Regions from separate parts of the Synechococcus sp. H55.8 genome, predicted to be linked through region 2. Evidence: predicted binding sites of a transcription regulator. Region 2 holds the regulator's gene; the other holds the start of a gene.
The links. The regulator HrcA, encoded in region 2, represses chaperone genes, less so after heat shock. The targets are predictions, from matches to a motif close to TTAGCACTCNNNNNNNNNGAGTGCTAA.

Region 1 (9,201 bases), on a different contig from region 2:
GCATTCAAGACAGCATTCCCGCCACCGGCGAGGTGCTCACAGAGGCGCCGCTGGTGGTCTTGGTGAACCAGGGCAGCGCCAGTGCCAGTGAAGTGTTGGCCGGGGCACTTCAGGACAGTGGGCGAGCCCGACTGGTGGGAACGCGCACCTTTGGCAAGGGGCTGATCCAATCCCTGCTGGAGCTGGCAGATGGCTCTGGGCTGGCGGTGACGACGGCCAAGTACCTCACCCCCAGCGGCCATAACATCCATCACCAGGGGATCCAGCCGGATGTGGTGGTGGGGGAGGGATCCGTTCCCCTAACGGCAGAAACCCTGGCCGGGCCGGAGGACATCCAGCTTCAGCGAGCCCTGGAGCTGTTGGGGCAGCCCCAGGGGATCCCGGTGGCACAAGGCCGCTAGGAGGGGATTGCGTTCCAGGTCTCCACCCCGTGGAGATCTCAATCTTTGGCATTCGGGATGGGGACTCCTGTTTGTTTTCGATTCGTTTTAGGATCGGGAGCAGAGTTGCCTGGGCCACTTCTCGGCTCCGGCGTCGATCTCTGACTTTGTCCGCTCCCGCCTGCATGAACGCCATCCAACAATTCCACCACTTTTTCAACTGCTGCATCGGGGCTTGGCGCACCGAGCGCACCTACCATTACCTAGACCGTGGCGAGGTGGAGCGCTCCCGCACCGAGTTCACCATTCGCACCCTCACCCCTGAGCTGAAGCACAAGGTGCTGGCCGACAACAACTACCCCAACCACAACGTGGATGGTTTTTTGGGCTTTCACTTGGCTTTTGAGACGGTTTCCGAAACGGGGGAGGAGGCCGGGCAAGAGCTGAACATGCTGTTTGTCCCTCGGCAAGAAACCTCCCTGGGTCTGGAGGGAGACTATCTGCGGGATCGGGCCTATGAGGAAGATCGCCCGATGGTGGCGGTTTTCCGGTTCGATCCTGGATCCCTGCAACTGGTGATGACCACCACCTACACGCGCGTGGTTGCCGTAGATACCATCACCCTACTCAATCCTCGTCTGCGCCTGCGGCAGATCCTCACCTACCGACGCCCCCCTCAAGGTCAGCCTTTGCAGGAGCTGTTGCTGGTGGGGTTTGGAGTAGAACAGAAGCTGACCTAGCCTGCGGAGCCCGAAGATGGCCCTTCCCGAAAACCTGGGATTGACCCAGCACCTGGCCCTGATCCAGTCGAAGTTCGAGCGAGGAGACTATCGGCAGGCGCTGGAACAGATAAAGCAGGCCCAAAGCCGCTACCCACAGTCGGGCAAGCTACGGCTCTGGCAGGCCCTGGCCCAAGAAGCCCTTGGCGAAACGCAGGAGGCCATCCGGTTGGCCCAAACCCTGCTGCGCAACCCGGATCCAGAAGTTGCCCAGCAGGCTCGCTATGTTTTGGGCATCTGGCAAGCTCCCCGTCTGCGGCGTCCGGCGGAGTGGTTGAGCGAAATTCCCGATCTCAGCCGGCTCGAGGAAGCTGACCCCCCGGCGTACCGCTTGGACTATGGGCAATCTCAGCGCAAGGGCTCTTCCCCCAAATCTGGCGATTCCCTTGATCCTCGCGAAGCCGCTCCCCCGTTGGATACAAAGCCGCTCACCTGGGCGTTAATCGGGATCCTCTCTGCCCTGCTGGCCGTGATGGCCTGGCTGCCCTAGATGGGGGTACATAAGACTCCCCCAAGCTTAGGTTGCGGCAGGTCGGCAAGCTGTGGAGAAAACAGCAGGGCACCTCATGGGGATCCCAGTTAAAAGCTGGCGGGAGGAACAACGACCCTCGCCGCCGCGGAGTTGAGGGGAGATACTGGAAATAGATCGATGCGGGAGCGGATCGGGGTCAAGGGTTCCGATAGGCTCCCCGGCGCGTCTCGGCGAAAAGCGGAGGTTAAGAGTGGCTACCCAAACATTGGTGATGGACGCAGTAGAACAGTTGGGCCTGCGGGTCACTCTGGGAGATATTGCCTCCAGCACGGGCCTATCTTTACACGAGGCCAAACAAGAGCTGCTGAATTTGGCCCAAAAGGCGGAGGGGCATCTGCAAGTTTCCCGGCAGGGGGAGATCGCCTACGTTTTCCCGCCTGATTTTCGCAGCATTCTCAAGCGCAAAGAGCAGCAGGATCGGCTTGCCGCCCTGCGTCGCAAGCTGTGGGGGGGCTTTCTCTATGGGCTGCGCATCTCCTTTGGCATCCTGCTGGTGGTGTCGATTGTTTTGATCGTTTTGGCCTTGATTGCTCTGCAGATGGCCAGTAGCCGCGAGGAGGACAATCGCAGCCGGTCGCGGGGGATAGGGTTTTACTACTTTCCCAACCTTTGGGTTGGCAACCCCTTCTGGGATCCCTATCCCTACTACTACAGGGACTATTCCGGTCGGGCGCGCCCCCGCCAGGAACAAGCAGAGATGAACTTTTTGGAGGCGGTGTACAGCTTCCTGTTTGGGGATGGGGATCCCAATGCCAACCTAGAGGAGGAGCGCTATGCCCTCATCGGCCAACTGATTCGCGCCAATGGAGGGGTGATCACAGCAGAGCAGGTGTTGCCCTATCTGGATGTGGAGCCGGGATCCCCGGCCCTGGAGTATGAAGACTACATGCTGCCGATTTTGCTCAAGTTCGACGGTCAGCCGGAGGTGAGCGACGACGGGGATATCGTCTACCGCTTCCCGGAGCTGCAGGTGGCCGCCTCAGAGCGCCAGCCCAAGGGGATCCCTGAAGTGTTGCAAGAGAAACCCTGGGTGTTTAGCCGGGCTACACCTGGTCAACTGACCCTGGCGGGGGGATTGGGGGTGCTCAATTTCTTTCTGGCCGCCATTCTCTACGGAGCGCGGGAAGAGGTGGCCGCCGCCGCCGGCAGCAACGCCTTTTTGGCGTTTATCTACCCGCTGATTGGATTCCTCTTCCTCTACGGCACGCTGTTTTTGGCCGTGCCTGCCGTTCGCTGGCTGGCCTTGCAAATTCGCAATCAAGGGGTGGAGCGGCGCAATCGCATCCGGCAGCTTTGGCGAGAGCAACTGAAGCGTCCCACAGAGGCGCTGCTGCGCAAACTCAACTTTGCCCGCCGCTTCCGCCGTCAGGAAGTTGTGTCCGAGTCCGACACCATTTACTCGACCGACCGAGATCTGATCGAGCAGCGGGACTACCGTCTGGACGAGCCGGCATTCCGCACGCTGCTGGAACTGGAATCAGAAGCTCAGGAGGATCGCCCCGAAACCGAACCAGTGCGCAAGCAGCGTCCCCTCTAGGACTTACAGCAACCACTCGGAGGCCCGCTCCCCCACCTTTTGCAAATCCAGAGGAATGGCCACCGCTTTGCCCATGCGAGGCCTCTGACGGGTGGCTTCGATTTCGCGGCGCACGGTTTCCCACACCCCCCAAGCCTGTAAATGGGCCATCACCTTCTCCAAGTGGGCCAGGTACTCGGCCTCGCTCAAGGGAAAAGAGGGCTGCTCCAGGTAGCGCCACATCACCAGCAACACCACCTTTTGCTGGATACGCCGCAACTGCACGTCGTAGGAGCAGCCCCACTTGTCTTGCAGCAAAGCTTGAAAGTCGGATCCCGTCATCGCACTGGCTTGAGACTGGCTTCAATGTTGCCGGGTAGGCTGAAGGCCTTGGGTTCACCGTTGCATTTCTTAACGATATTGGCCAAAGGGGTCGGTTAGGATGGTGTCGCTTGTCAACGAACGTTAAAACTTCTCAGGTCTGCATTTGCCATTATGACGGAAGCGGTTAGCAACTTTGAAGCCCCCCCCATGAGCCGGCGGGTTTTTCTGAATGCCCTGCTCAGTGGCTCGGTGGGAGTGGTGGTGGTGGGCGCCCTCTACCCAGTGGTGAAGTATTTTATTCCGCCCTCGTCCGGGGGAGGGGGTGAGGGCCTCATCGCTCAGGACGCCCTCGGCAAGCCCATCAGCGTCAGTGAACTGTTGGCCACCCATGCCGCCACGGATCGGGTGCTGGCCCAAGGCTTAAAGGGGGATCCCACCTATATCGTGATCGACAACGGGGCGGTGGCCAATTACGGCCTCAATGCTGTTTGCACCCACCTCGGCTGTGTGGTGCCCTGGAATGTGGGAGAAAACTTGTTTAAGTGCCCTTGCCACGGATCCCAGTACGCGGCCAACGGCAAGGTGATCCGGGGGCCGGCTCCCCGCTCGCTGGAGCTGGTGAGCGCCACAGTGGATGGCGACAACGTTCGCTTCAGCCCCTGGCAAGGCCCCGATTTCCGCGAGGCCTAGCTGAAGGAGCAAGGGATCCCGACAGCTCTACGGCGGCAATTGGGTTCAACTGTTAACTGAGGTTAACTGAATTCCCGGTCGTGCCAGCGGGATGGAGTCCTTTTAAAACGGTGAGTCAGGATCCCGATGGCGAGGTGAGCCGCTTGTGGTTAGGTCAGCTTCTGCCGAGCGAGGTGGGGCGAATGATCGAGATCGCTCTTCCCCAATTGTGTTCCAAAACTGTGATTGCAATCCATTCTGAGCTGGACTTATGAAGCGAATTTGCTTAGCCGTGTGTGCGCTGCTGCTGTTGCTGGGGATGGGATCCCGTCCGGCGGCAGCCTACCCTTATTACGCCCAGATGGCCTACGACAACCCCCGCGAGGCCACCGGAAAAATTGTCTGCGCCAACTGCCACCTGAACGCCATGCCCGCCCGTGCCGAAGTGCCGCAGGCGGTTACCCCTGGCCAGGTGTTCACCATCAAGGTCGGGATCCCTTATGACCTGAGCAAACAGCAGGTGCTGGGGGATGGCAGCAAAGGCGGGCTGAATGTGGGTGCTGTGGTGGTGTTGCCGGAGGGCTTCCGTTTGGCTACCGAAGAGGAGATGACCGAGGAACAGCGGCAGGAAACCGCCGAGACCTACATCACCCCCTACAGCGACGAGAAGCCCAACATCCTTCTGGTGGGCCCTTTGCCCGGCGAGCAACACCAGGAAATCGTCTTCCCGGTGGTAGCGCCTGACCCGAAAGAGGATCCCTCGGTGGCCTTCATGAAATATCGGGTCTATGTCGGCGCCAACCGCGGTCGTGGCCAGATCAACCCCGACGGCAGCCTCAGCAACAACAACGTCTTCCGCGCTCCCGCCACCGGTCGCCTGGCCAGCATTGCCACCGTCGAGTCGGATCTCAGCGACCTGCCAGCTGAGCTGGCCGCCCTAGTGCCGCCCGAATACGAGTTGCCGGGCACGCGGGTGCTCAGTTTCGAGACCGAAAACGGGATCCAAAACTTGGTAGTGCCGCCGGGGCCGGAGTTGGTGGTTAACGTGGGCGACAGCGTCCAAGAGGGGGATCCGGTCACCAACAACCCCAACGTGGGCGGCTTTGGCCAAGCAGAGCGGGATCTGGTGTTGCAAAGCCCGGATCGGGTGAAATGGCTGGTGGCCTTCCTGGCAGCGGTGGCCATCACCCAGCTCCTGCTGGTGCTCAAGAAAAAGCAAGTGGAACTCATTCAGGCGGCAGAACTTTTGGGCTAGCCCAACCGTTCCCATACTTTTTCCACCACCCCGGAACCAGCCGGGGTGCTTTTTTCTAGGGGATCCGCAGCTCTCCCACAATCACCAACACCGCTTGGCCGGCAATCTCCACACGAGGGCCGAGATCGCGGCACCACAGCTCGCCTCCCCGCGTCGAGAGCTGGCGGGCTTTGAGCTCAGCCCGGCCCAGGCGCCTCGACCAATAGGGCATCAAAAGACACTGGGCAGATCCCGTCACCGGATCCTCCACGATCCCCAACTGGGGGGCGAAAACGCGGCAGACGAAATCCGGCCCATCCTTCAGATCCTCCCCAGAGGCGGTGACGATCAAGCCGGAAACGGGGAGCGCCTGAACCTGGGCCCAATCCGGCTGCACCTGCTGCACCTGCTGGGCCGAAGCCAGCACCGCCATACCCATGCCTCCGCGGCACAGATCTACAGGTGGGATCCCCAAAGCCGCTGCCACCTGCTCTTGCGCTTCCGGCCAGGGCTGGGGAGCCTGGGCGGGAAAATCCATCGCCAGCCGCTCCCCCTGCCGCCGCACCGACAACCGGCCACTGCGGGTGGAAAAGGCCACCTCCTGAGCTTCCGGGTGCACCCCGGTCAAGAGCACATAGGCACCGGCCAAGGTGGCATGGCCACAGAGATCCACTTCCGTCGTCGGAGTAAACCAGCGCAGCCCATAGTGGGGAACAGCGCCCAGGGATCCCTGGGGCAGCAAAAAAGCCGTCTCCGACAAATTGTTCTCCGCCGCAATCGCTTGCATCAAAGCTGCCGGCAGCTCCTGGGGCAGCAAACACACCGCCGCCGGGTTGCCCCCAAAAGGCACCGCCGTAAAGGCATCTACTTGAAAAAACGGGATCCGCACCTGCTTGCTCCACCCCCCTCAGGCCATGATCCCACAACAGGCCCAGAAGTAGAGAGATCCGTACCCAACCGTACCTGCCCAAAAGCGGGATCCCGCCCACAGGGGCTATTGTCAGGCCAGAAAGTTGGCTGATAAACTAGCACTCGTAAGTCGAGAGTGCTAAAACCTCGATTTGCACAAGCTTAAGGTCTCGACTCATAAGTTAAACCCTTCAGCTTCGTGCTTTCGGATCACGGAGGAAAATTGTCATGGCTGCAGTAGCTCTGAACGTCTCTACCCTGAAGCCGCTGGGCGACCGCGTGCTGGTCAAAATTGCCCAGCAGGACGAGAAAACCGCAGGCGGCATCTTTTTGCCCGACACTGCCAAAGAAAAACCCCAAGTGGGGGAGGTGGTCGCTGTCGGCCCCGGCAAGCGCAATGACGAGGGCAAGTTGATCCCGATGGAACTGAAGGCCGGCGATAAAGTGCTCTACTCCAAGTACGCCGGCACAGAAGTGAAGCTGGGCAGCGATGAATATGTGCTGCTGGCCGAGCGGGACATTCTCGCCATTGTTCAGTAATTCATCAGTGCTTCGGTAGCAACTCAACTGCAATTCAGCAGTCGAGCCGTTGAGTCTTTGTTTCACCCTTACCGGCGTTTGTACGTCAGAGGTTAACTATGGCCAAATCGATCATTTTCAGCGAAGACGCTCGTCGCGCCCTTGAGCACGGCATGGATGTATTGGCAGAAGCAGTAGCCGTTACTCTTGGCCCCAAAGGGCGCAACGTTGTACTGGAGAAAAAATTTGGCGCGCCCCAAATCATCAACGATGGGGTAACCATCGCCAAAGAAATCGAGCTGGAAGACCACATTGAAAACACCGGCGTCTCCCTGATCCGTCAGGCGGCTTCCAAGACCAACGACACGGCTGGTGACGGCACCACCACCGCCACCGTCTTGGCCCATGCCATGGTTAAAGAAGGGCTGAAAAACGTAGCCGCCGGCGCCAACCCGATTGCCCTCAAGCGCGGCATTGACAAGGCGGTGAAGTTCCTGGTGGACAAAATTGCCGAACATGCCCGCCCAGTGGAAGACTCCAAAGCCATTGCCCAAGTAGCGTCCATTTCCGCCGGCAACGATGAGGAAGTGGGCCGCATGATTGCCGAGGCCATGGACAAAGTGGGCCGCGAAGGGGTGATCTCCCTGGAAGAAGGCAAGTCCATGACCACCGAGCTGGAAGTGACGGAGGGGATGCGCTTTGACAAAGGCTACATCTCTCCCTACTTCGTCACCGACACGGAGCGGATGGAGGCGGTTCTGGAAAACCCCTACATCCTGATTACCGATAAGAAAATCACCCTGGTGCAAGACCTGGTGCCGGTTCTGGAGCAAGTGGCCCGCGCCGGTCGTCCGCTGCTGATCATCGCCGAAGACATCGAGAAAGAAGCCCTGGCCACCCTGGTGGTAAACAAGCTGCGGGGCGTGCTGAGCGTGGTAGCGGTGAAAGCGCCTGGCTTTGGGGATCGCCGCAAGGCCATGCTGGAAGACATCGCCATCCTCACCGGCGGTGAGGTCATCAGCGAAGAACGCGGCCTGAAGCTGGAGAACGCCCGTCTCGACTCCTTCGGCTCGGCCCGTCGCGTCACGGTAACCAAAGACCACACCACCATCGTGGCGGAAGGCAACGAAGCGGCCGTCAAAGCCCGCTGCGAGCAAATCCGTCGCCAAATTGAAGAAACCGATTCCACCTACGACAAAGAAAAACTGCAGGAGCGCCTGGCCAAGCTCTCCGGCGGTGTGGCGGTGATCAAAGTGGGCGCGGCCACCGAAACCGAGATGAAGGATCGCAAGCTGCGCCTGGAGGACGCCATCAACGCCACCAAAGCGGCGGTGGAAGAAGGGATCGTCCCGGGCGGCGGCACTACCCTGGCGCACCTGATGCCGGTGGTCACCGAGTGGGCGCAGGCCAACCTGTCCGGCGATGAGCTGGTGGGGGCCAACCTGGTTGCCCGCGCGCTGGGCGCTCCGCTGCGCCGCATTGCCGAGAATGCTGGTCAGAACGGCTCGATCGTGCTGGAGCGGGTGAAAGAGAAACCCTTCACGGTGGGTTACGATGCCCAGAACGACGCCTATGTGGACATGTTTGAAGCGGGTATCGTTGACCCGGCCAAAGTGACCCGTTCTGCTCTGCAAAACGCTGCCTCGATTGCCAGCATGGTGCTCACCACCGAAGCGATCGTGGTGGACAAGCCCGAGCCCAAAACCAACACGCCGGCCAGCAGCGGCAGCGGCATGGGTGACTACGACTACTAATCCTCTGGCGAGGGCAGGGTGAGGTTTCTCCACTCATCAGAAAACCTACTGCCTCGCCGGTTCGTAGTCCACTGCCCTGAATAGGATAGATCTTTCGGGATCCCCCTTAGCGGGATCCCTTCTTAGGTTTTGAGGTGGATGTTAGAGGACGGTTCCAAATTGGATAGAGGCCGTGCGAGGGCGCTACTGGCAGTCGAACAGCGAGGGAACCCTACTCCCCTCTCCCTGAGGGAGAGGGGCTGGGGGTGAGGGATCCTCCCTGAGGGAGAGGGGCTGGGGGTGAGGGAATCCTCGATCGAGCGTGTGGAAAAGGGGAAAGCGGTATGGCTCGGTTAATCTGTATTGGCCTAGACCTGGCCTGGTCAAACCGCAACCCCTCTGGGGTGGCGACGTTGCAGGTCGAAATGGGGGATGCCAAAGTCCAGAACCTGACGGGCCGCCTGCTGGACAGTCGCATCCTGCAAACCGACCCGGAAATTGTGGACTACATCCAAGCCCAAGCCGGAGGGGATCCCTGCCTGGTGGCGGTGGACGCCCCCTTGCGCGTCCCCAACCTCAGCGGCCAGCGGCGGGCCGAAGCCGAGC
Region 2 (9,201 bases):
CATCTGTGGGGTCGAGTCTTTTTGCCCTGGTTTTTCTTCTGCTGTGATGGGTTGTAAAGAGGCAGTGGGAGGATGCGCCTGAGTGGAGGAAGAGGATGTACGGCTGACCTTGCCAGGCCACAAACCCGCTTGCTCCAGAGCCCTGTAGAGTGCCTCCGTGTCAATAGGCCAGAACCATCTGGCAGCCTCGTAAACTCGCTCGAGGGAGTGGAGAATATCCCCGGCCTCGGCCAAGCCAGGGATTACATCCGCTGCCCCCTGATAAATTGCCCAGCGTCGCTCTGCCGGCTCGATGTGGCGACCGGGATAATGAGTCAGGATCACAGGGATATTGGGCAGCTTGCTTTGGCACTCTCGGCAAAAGGCATAGGGGTTAAACAGCCCCGTCGTCATGTCCACCACCATCAGATCCAGATCCAGAGGCTGACTGGTTGCCACCTCCAGCAACGCTTCACAGGGGGAAACCAGCACCACAGAGTGTCCCTGCGACTCCAGTCCCAACTTCCAGAGATGAACTTGTGAGGCTTGGCCCTGAGCCAGCAGTATGGCTTTGCTCATAGGGGATGAAAATGTAGAAGGAAAGTTAAAGGCTTGCTCTACCCGCTGATCCGTCATACGTCAGAATCGCGCACGGAGCGTAATGTAGCATTCTCAAGAGGAGCAAATAGTAACCGGATATACAAGTGCTGCTGTGGAAACCCAACCTTCTGGGCGCCCACCCCGGAGCCCCACCAGCGAACTTTTGGGCGCGGCCTGTCCGGTGGCCTCAATTTTTGTCTTGCTCAACCCCATCAGGGATCCCTTCTGGCTCGGCTGCCAATTCAGCTTGTAGGGCCTGCCACTCTTCCGCAGAGAGCGAATGGAGCTTCTCTTGGATTTGCTGGGTTTCGAAGCTGGCCCACTGAGCCTTCAAGGTCATTTCCCCACGCAGCACCCGCCTCAGGTAGCCCAAAGTCCAGCCCAAGCACGCCAGCAAAAGCACCACGCTGGATATCTGCTGCGCAGCCCCCGTGTCTAAGCCCGCCCAAAGCAGCAGGCCGTAGAGGCCGCCGCCCCCCAACAGCAGGCCTAGGCCGACGCCAAGAACATCCAATCTGCGCATGACCCGGTAATCGACAAATGGCCGGCCTCACAGCGACCGAGGCTTGGGTCGAAATGTCATGAAGGGAGCCACCAGCACCATGCCGGGAAAGAAAAACAAGACTAAGAAAAACATCAGCACCTTTTCCCAAGCGCCAGCCGAAGTCCAGCGTTTGTCCACATACAGCAAAGACAACAGCGGCAACACCAGCAGATAGAGTATTGCCAAACCGGCATAAGTTGCCCAAATCAACGATGGGGTAGAAGCCATGTCGAGTACGTCCCGCAGCTATTTGACCGTGTCAAACAAATCTAACAGCATTGTAAAGGGATTTGTCGGCTTGCGGGAGTCGGCAACTCGGCCAACTGATCACAGGCTCGCGCTGATCGCCCCAACAGGGCAGGTGGGAACGCATTGTTCGCACATGACACAGCGGTTGCGGGAGAACTCCAGTTTCCAGTCGGGAGCGGAAATCCTGAGGGCCTCCGTGGGGCAGACTCCGGTACACAAGCCGCAGTCCACACACAAATCGGGGTCGATCTGAATTGCCTCGGCCCGTTCGGCCACCTCAATGCCCAGAGACTGTACCCACTCCAATCCAGCCTCCACCTGGTCGATGTCCCCTGAGAGCTCCACCACCAAGGTTCCCACTTCGTTGGGGGCTACCCTGGCGCGCACAATATTGGCGGCCACATCAAAATCTTTGGCCAATCGATAGGTGACGGGGACATTCACCAAATGGCGGGGAAAGATTAGGGTGACTCGTTTGCGCACGAGTTTGGCCTGAGTATCTGAGGTGCCGTGACTCTTCCAGTATGGCAGGCTGCTGGCGGCATCCTCCCGTCCTGCATGGGCAGAAGCAGGGAGGCGGGATCCCACGGAAGCTGTGAAGGGCGTCCCGCAGCCTGTCACAATGGGATCAGAGCGTTTTTGTTGATCCCCATGAACTCGGCCCAGCCCTGCCTCAACTCCGAGCACTATCGGCAGATGTTGGTGCGTGATGGCGAGCGTCGCTTCCGCGAGTGGCACACTGCTTTCCTCAACTATCAGCGGCAGTTTTTGCAAGAGATGAAGCGATTGCAGCTCCGTTCTTCCCGGAATCGTTGATCTGGAATCGCCAATGGGTTCAGTAATGCCTACGGCCAACCCTTTGTGCCCTCTTCCGGTCTCTTCTCAGCCTGATTCCTCCCTCCGCCAAGAAACTTTGGAACTGCTGGAGTGGCCCCGCCTCTGTCAGCACTTGGCCACCTTTGCCGCCACGCCGCTGGGCCGCCGCGCCTGCTTGGAGCTGGATCCCTGGCAGAGTCGCGCCGACAGCGAAGCCTATCTTGAGCAGACTGAAGAGGCGATCCGCCTCGATCGCTCGCAGGCGGGCGGAGTTTCCATGGCAGGGATCCACAACTTGCTGCCGGCCTTGGAACGAGCCGAACGGGGAGGGATCCTGAGCGGGGAAGAGCTGGTGCAGGTTGCTACAACTCTAGGATCCGCCCGCCGCATCCGCCGTTTGATCGATGACCAGGACTGTCTGCCCCGCCTGCAGGCTTGGGTGAGTGACCTACGCACCTACCCGGAACTGGAGCAGGAGATCTTTCGCTGTCTGGAGGAGCAGGGGGAGGTGCGGGACAGTGCCAGCCCCGTCCTTGCCGATCTGCGCCGGCAGCAACGGCAGCAACGCAGCCAGATCCAAGAGCGCCTGCAACAGTTGATGAGCCAGTACCCCCAGGCGCTACAGGATACCCTGATCGGCCAGCGGCAGGGGCGGTTTGTGCTGATGGTGAAGGCCGCCCAGCGGGATCTCATCCGCGGCATTGTGCACGACAGCTCTGCCAGCGGGGCCACCCTCTATGTGGAGCCCTATGCGGTGGTGGAACTGGGCAACCGCTTGCGGGAAACCCAAGCTCAGATTCAGGCAGAGGAAGAGCGGATCTTGGCCGCCCTCTCGGCCCAGGTGGGATCTGTTGCCGAGGATTTGGAGCATCTGCAGGCGGTGATGGTGGGGCTGGATGTGGCCTTGGCCCGTGGCCGCTACAGTCTCTGGCTGGACGGCCATCGCCCCCAGTTTGTCTCGGCAGGACTGCGCCTGCGGCAGGCCCGCCACCCTCTGCTGTTGTGGCAGTGCCGCGCAGAAGGCCAGGGCGCGGAGGTGATCCCCATCGACTTCACCCTCTCGGAGTCCATTCGTGTCGTGGTTATCACCGGCCCCAACACCGGCGGCAAAACCGTTGCCTTGAAAACCTTGGGGCTGTTGGCGCTGATGGCCAAGGCGGGGATCTTCCTGCCGGCTCAGGATCCGCCCCAACTGCCCTGGTTCGATGGCGTTTATGCCGACATCGGCGACGAGCAATCCCTGCAACAAAATCTCTCCACCTTTTCGGGGCACATCCACCGCATCAGCCGCATGGTGCGGGTTCTGCAGTCCGACCCGGCGCCGGCCCTTGTCCTGCTGGATGAGGTGGGGGCGGGCACGGATCCCACAGAAGGCGCCGCCCTGGCGGCTGGGCTGTTGGAGTATCTCTCGGAAAAGGCGTTGCTCACCTTGGCCACCACCCACTACGGCGAGCTGAAGGCCCTGAAGTACCAACATCCCGGCTTTGAAAATGCTTCGGTGGAGTTTGACGAGACCACCCTGGCCCCCACCTATCGCCTGTTGTGGGGGATCCCCGGTCGCTCCAATGCCTTGGCCATCGCCCGACGGCTGCACCTGGATCCCGAGATCCTGCAACGGGCCCAGCAGCACCTGCAGGGAGAAAGCCAGGTGGATCAGGTGATTGCCGGGCTGGAAGCGCAGCGGGCCCAATTGGAAGCGCGGGCAGCCCAGGTGGGAGCCCTGCATCGAGAGCTGGAGAGCTTATATCAGCAAATGCAGCAGCGCAGCCGCCAAATGGCCGAGCGGGAAGCCCAACTGGAGCACAAGCAAAACCAAGGTCTGCAAGCCCTGTTGGCTGCCGCCCGTCAGGAAGTGGCCGCCGCCATCCGCAAATTGCAGCAGGGAGAGGATCCCCAGCGCATCACGGCCGAGCTGGCGCAAATCCAGCAGCGCTACTCTCCCTCGCCGCCGCCTGCGGATAGGGAGTTTGTGCCAGAGGTGGGGGATCGGGTGCGGCTGAGAGGCCTGGGGCAGACGGGAGAGGTGATCGCCGTCACAGGGGATGTGTATGTGGTGCGCAGCGGCATCCTCAAATTCACGGTGCCGCGGGAGCAGTTGGATCCCATTGACGAGCAGCAGGCCCAGCAGCGCCAACGCCCCAAGGCCCCACCTCCCGCCCCAGCAGCCACCGCTCCCCTCAACCTGCGCACCAGCCAGAACACCCTCGATCTGCGGGGGAAAACCGTGGCCGATGCCGAGGCCATTCTGGAACAGCACTTTGCCCAAGCTCCCCCCGGCCCTGTCTGGATCATCCACGGCCACGGCACCGGGCGCTTGCGGGCCGGCGTACAAGCTTACTTACAAAATCACCCCCGCGTCCAGAGGTTTGCCCCAGCGGATCCCCAAGACGGCGGCACCGGCGCGACCGTGGCCCACTTGCGGTGAGGGTTGGGCTGTTTCAAACTCACTTACGGTCGTTTCCAACAAGGTTAAGACACTTTGCCGCCGGCCCAAGCGCTCCCCGCCCCCTCTCCCTCAGGGGGAGAGGGGAGCTGAAGATCCACGACCAGGCTGTTTGGTAACCGTTCAAACTTGACTTTGGAGCGCTGCTGCCGAGCCGACGGGCTGGGATCCCACCTGTTGCCGCCGGCTTTGCCAAAGCCAGTAGCCCCGCAGCAGTTGGCTATCCCCGATGAGCTTCAACATCACCGCCACCGTCATACTTGTCCAACTGAGAGGGCCAAAGGCAGCGCCTGCTGCAGCCAGCAGCGCCAACCCCGAAAGATTGAGCCCCAAGCCTTGCACCCACATCCACCAGACGGTCTCGCGCTCCGACATTGGCCGGCTCCTAGAAACGGAAGAATTGGATAGCCCTACTCTCCTGGATCTGAGGCGAGGTGGGGATATGGCCAAGCCTCAGCCCAGATGCCCAAAGCTGCATACTTCGGGGGGCGTTATGTCCAGGCCTAGCCCAGCCACGCCTGCAACCGCGCCAGAGCCAGCCGCTTTTGGGCAGCAGAGCTTACCGTACCTTCTGTGAGCCGATTGAAGCCGTGCACCAGCCCCTTGCCTCCCAAAGCCACCAGCGTCACCCGATGGGTTTGCCCCGGCTCAAAGCGCACCGCTTGGCCGGAAGGAATGTTGAGGCGCATGCCAAAGCTGGCGGCGCGATCGAACACCAGAGCCCGGTTCACCTCGAAAAAGTGAAAATGGGATCCCACCTGAATGGGCCGATCCCCTCGGTTGGTCACCTCCAGGGTCACGCTGGCCCGTCCGACATTGGCTTGGATGGGATCCTCTGCCAGCAGCAGCTCCCCCGGGATCAGAACCGGTGCAGGGTCCGCAGCAGGCGGGGTTTTGGGTTGGCGAGCCATGGTGGCAACCTCCTGAAGTCTGTGAGTCGTTGGGGGATCCTTAGAAAGCAGCTAGCGAATGGGGTGGTGCAGGGTCACCAGCTTGGTTCCGTCGGGGAAGGTGGCCTCCACTTGAATTTCCGGGATCATCTCCGGGATCCCAGGCATCACGTCCTCTCGGCTCAGCCAGGTCAGCCCCTCGCTCATCAACTGGGCAACCGTTTTCCCTTCCCGTGCCCCCTCCAAAACGGCTGCGCTCAGGTAGGCCACCGCCTCGGGGTAGTTGAGTTTGAGGCCTCGCTGCCGCCGATCCCGAGCCAACTGGGCCGCCAGGTAGATCAACAACTTGTCTTTCTCCTGGGGAGACAGGTACATGAGGTCACCTCAAAGATACAAAACGATACAGAAGAGACGGCAGGGCGCCACGTTAGCCTAGAGTTGATTTAACTTGTACCACCTCTGGGCCAACAAGAGGCTCCCAAGTTGTATGAGGAACCACCCGCCCTTCTCCAGCACTGACGGTCTCGGTACCCGATGTTGCATCTTCCTTCCTGGGCAGCCTCTCCTGAAAGAGTAACAATAGATAAATAGGTGTAGTAGTCGTCAAGGTTTGTTTAGATTTGTATCTCGGCCCTGAGTTGATTTATCTTGGAGCAATTTACCGGCTTTGTTTAGCAGTTTCCTTTGATATGGATTGACTAGGTTCTTTTGATGAGCTATGAAACTCGAACTGACTCCCAGACAGCGCAAGATTCTCTGGGCGACGGTGCGCAGCTACATTGCGACGGCTGAACCTGTCGGTTCCAAAACCTTGGCTCAGTCCTATAACTTTGGGGTGAGCACGGCCACCATTCGTAACGACTTGGCCACCCTTGAGCAGGTTGGGTTACTGTTTCAGCCCCACACCTCCGCCGGGCGGGTTCCTTCCGACTTTGGCTATCGGGTCTATGTAAACGATCTGTTGACCTCTGCCAACATGGATGGGATCCCCTGCGATGCTCCTCAGCCGGATCCCCATCCTGCTCTGCAGCAGTTGCTGGATCAGCTTGGCCGCGAGCTGGGCGACGACCTGGACAGTCTTCTCCAGAGGGTGGCCCAGCTTTTGGCCCATCTGAGCGGCTGCATTGCTCTGATCACCCCACCCCAGGGGCCGGTGGTGGCCATTCACCACGTGCAGTTGGTGTCGGTGGCGCCAGGGCGGGTGATGGTGTTGGTGGTTACCGATTCTTATCAAACCCATTCGGCCTTGGTCAGCCCACCCGAGTGGCCCAGCGACTGCCAAGAGGATCTGGAAGATGAATTGCGATTGCTCAGCAACTTCCTCACCCTGAAGCTGCGGGGCAAGACTTTTGCCGAGTTGCAGGATTTGAGCTGGCTGAAGCTGGATGAAGAGTTTCGCGCCTACAGCCATTGGCTGCAGCAACTGCTGCGCTCGGTGGTACAACGCTATCTGCGGCCATCTCTCGGGCAGGTGTTCAGTGCCGGCATGACAGAGCTGATGCGTCAACCGGAGTTTTCCCAAGCCCGGCAGGTGCAGGCGGTGATGCAGTTGATCGAGGAAGGGGCGGAGCAACTCCAGGGAATGATTGGGCTCCATTTGACCGATGGGGGCTCAAGGGGGAACGATTCAGGACAGCCCGACCGCAATATCCCGGTGATCATCTACATCGGCAGCGAGAACCCGCTGGAGTCTTTGCACCACTGTACGGTTATCGCTGCCACTTACCACCGCCGCTCGGCTCCTCTGGGTACTGTCACCTTGCTGGGGCCGACCCGAATGGCCTACGAGCGCAGCATTGCGGCTGTGCAGGCGGTGGCCTCTCACCTGACTCGGGCTCTTGCTTAGGGGGGCAGGGTCTGGGCTGCACCCGAGCAATAGCAAGCTGTGACCAGGCTCTCTTCTTTTCACCTGCGGGTACAACACGCCATCCGGCAGCGGCAGCTTCTTCACCCCGGCGAGCGCTTGCTGGTGGCTTTTTCCGGCGGTCAAGATTCCTTTTGCCTGCTCCAGATCCTGCGGGATCTGCAGCCTCGCTGGGACTGGAAGCTGTTTGTCCTGCATTGTGATCACCGTTGGTCGGCGGACGAAACGGAGTGTGCCCGCTTTTTGCAGCGATGGCTGCAGCAGCAGGGGCTAATCCATGCCGTTGCAACTGCGGATCCCATCCGCCGAGATGAGGCAGGGGCCAGGGCTTGGCGCTACCAACAGTTGGACAAATGGGCCCGCATTTGGGAGTGCAGCGCCGTGGTGATGGGGCATACGGCCAGCGATCGCGCAGAGACGTTGTTGTGGAATTTGCTGCGGGGGACAGGAGCCGCCGGGCTGAGCAGCCTAGATTGGCAGCGCCGCCTGGACGAGCGGGATCCCACCTCTGCCCGGTTGGTGCGCCCCCTGCTGGGCCTTTTTCGTTGGGAAACCGAGCAATTTTGCCGGCAGCACCAGTTGCCGGTCTGGCCGGATCGCAGCAACCAAGATCTGGCCCATGGCCGCAACCGCCTCCGCCTAGAGGTGATGCCCTACCTGAAGCAACACTTTAACCCCCAACTGGAAGTGGCTCTGAACCGAGCTGCCACGCTGCTACAAGCAGAACACGAGCTGGTGGTAGCCCAGGCAGATCAGCTCTGGGCGCAGGTGTATGAGCCCACTTTGCCAGGGCTGCGACGGGATCCCTTGCGGGCCGCCCCCTTAGCCCTGCAGCGACAGGTGATGTTCCGATTTTTGTCCCTGGTGCTGCCCCACCACCCCACCTTTGATCAGGTGGAAGCCGGGATCCAGCTCTTAAAAGCAGGCCGCGGCAGCCGCAGCCCCGACTATCCAGGTGGGAGCTGGCTAGAAGTGAAAGAGGATCACATTTGTTTTGTTTCCATTAATTCCACTTCCCCGAAAGGAAGCAACTCTCCCCGACTATAGCCCTTACCCAATCCAGGGGCCCAGATCGACAGGGTCTCGTTTTGGGCGGCAATTTCCCCTCACTTTTTGTCGCCGAGGGGCCTGAAACCCTTGCCCAGCAAGGGATCGACCGGGTCAACGGAAGAATCAGGGTTTGAGGGTTGTCGCCGACCCTGTCGCTGAATTTTGGGTATAAAGCTTTACAAGGATCCCGGTGCTGCTGTTGAGGTGGCCTGGGATGGGCTCCTGAGGGGTGGGCTAAGACGGTCTTTCTAGGGATCCAGGACATAGCGATCCTGGGAGAGGAGCTTGTTGCCGCGATAGACGCTCACCTGCAAATGCTGGGGATCCAGCCGCTGCTGCTCCACGCGGATGGGGGAGATCTGGAGGGCGTGGCGGGATCCCCGTCCCAGCACCGACACGATGAGATTTTGGCCGCGGATCTGAAGGTGCAGGCGCACCGGCCAAGGGAAGGGGTTGCGCAGCTTGAGGTCGGCCAAGCCGTACCAAACGGTGGCATCCAGGCCGGGGGGCACCGACTCCACGGGGCGGTAATGGGGGTGCCTTTCCACCACTTCCAGCCCCGCCAGCAGAGCAGCGTTGTATAGGCTGGAGGAGACTTGACAGATCCCGCCCCCAACCGAATCCAGGGTTTCGGCCACCATGAATACCGGCGCAGGCAGATAGCCCCGCTCGAGGGTGCGCGGCCCTACCACCTGGTTGAAAGAAAAAACTGCCCTTGGCTGAATGTAAACCCCATCCAGGCTTTGGGCAGCCTGGCGAATGTTGT

Region 1: groES (co-chaperone GroES) is a predicted target of HrcA. The motif match lies at 6,460-6,486, and genes of this name have one in related genera.

What each region holds. Positions count from the first base shown of each region.
Region 1 covers NZ_JANSJC010000003.1:31,380-40,580, reverse strand. Annotated here, with positions in the region: gene NW862_RS02080 (S41 family peptidase) at 1-401, shown strand, start outside; gene NW862_RS02075 (phycobiliprotein lyase) at 566-1,120, shown strand; gene NW862_RS02070 (tetratricopeptide repeat protein) at 1,137-1,649, shown strand; gene NW862_RS02065 (hypothetical protein) at 1,882-3,228, shown strand; gene NW862_RS02060 (DUF3067 family protein) at 3,232-3,549, opposite strand; gene NW862_RS02055 (cytochrome b6-f complex iron-sulfur subunit) at 3,703-4,221, shown strand; gene NW862_RS02050 (apocytochrome f) at 4,472-5,455, shown strand; gene NW862_RS02045 (PhzF family phenazine biosynthesis protein) at 5,511-6,323, opposite strand; gene groES (co-chaperone GroES) at 6,572-6,883, shown strand; gene groL (chaperonin GroEL) at 6,982-8,616, shown strand; gene NW862_RS02030 (DUF429 domain-containing protein) at 8,940-9,201, shown strand, end outside.
Region 2 covers NZ_JANSJC010000005.1:92,277-101,477, reverse strand. Annotated here, with positions in the region: gene NW862_RS03900 (response regulator) at 1-558, opposite strand, end outside; gene NW862_RS03895 (DUF3007 family protein) at 767-1,102, opposite strand; gene ndhL (NAD(P)H-quinone oxidoreductase subunit L) at 1,130-1,351, opposite strand; gene NW862_RS03885 (NIL domain-containing protein) at 1,451-1,855, opposite strand; gene NW862_RS03880 (hypothetical protein) at 2,012-2,188, shown strand; gene NW862_RS03875 (endonuclease MutS2) at 2,214-4,613, shown strand; gene NW862_RS03870 (hypothetical protein) at 4,755-5,006, opposite strand; gene NW862_RS03865 (urease subunit beta) at 5,135-5,494, opposite strand; gene NW862_RS03860 (urease subunit gamma) at 5,594-5,896, opposite strand; gene hrcA (heat-inducible transcriptional repressor HrcA) at 6,240-7,367, shown strand; gene tilS (tRNA lysidine(34) synthetase TilS) at 7,407-8,432, shown strand; gene NW862_RS03845 (VanW family protein) at 8,684-9,201, opposite strand, start outside.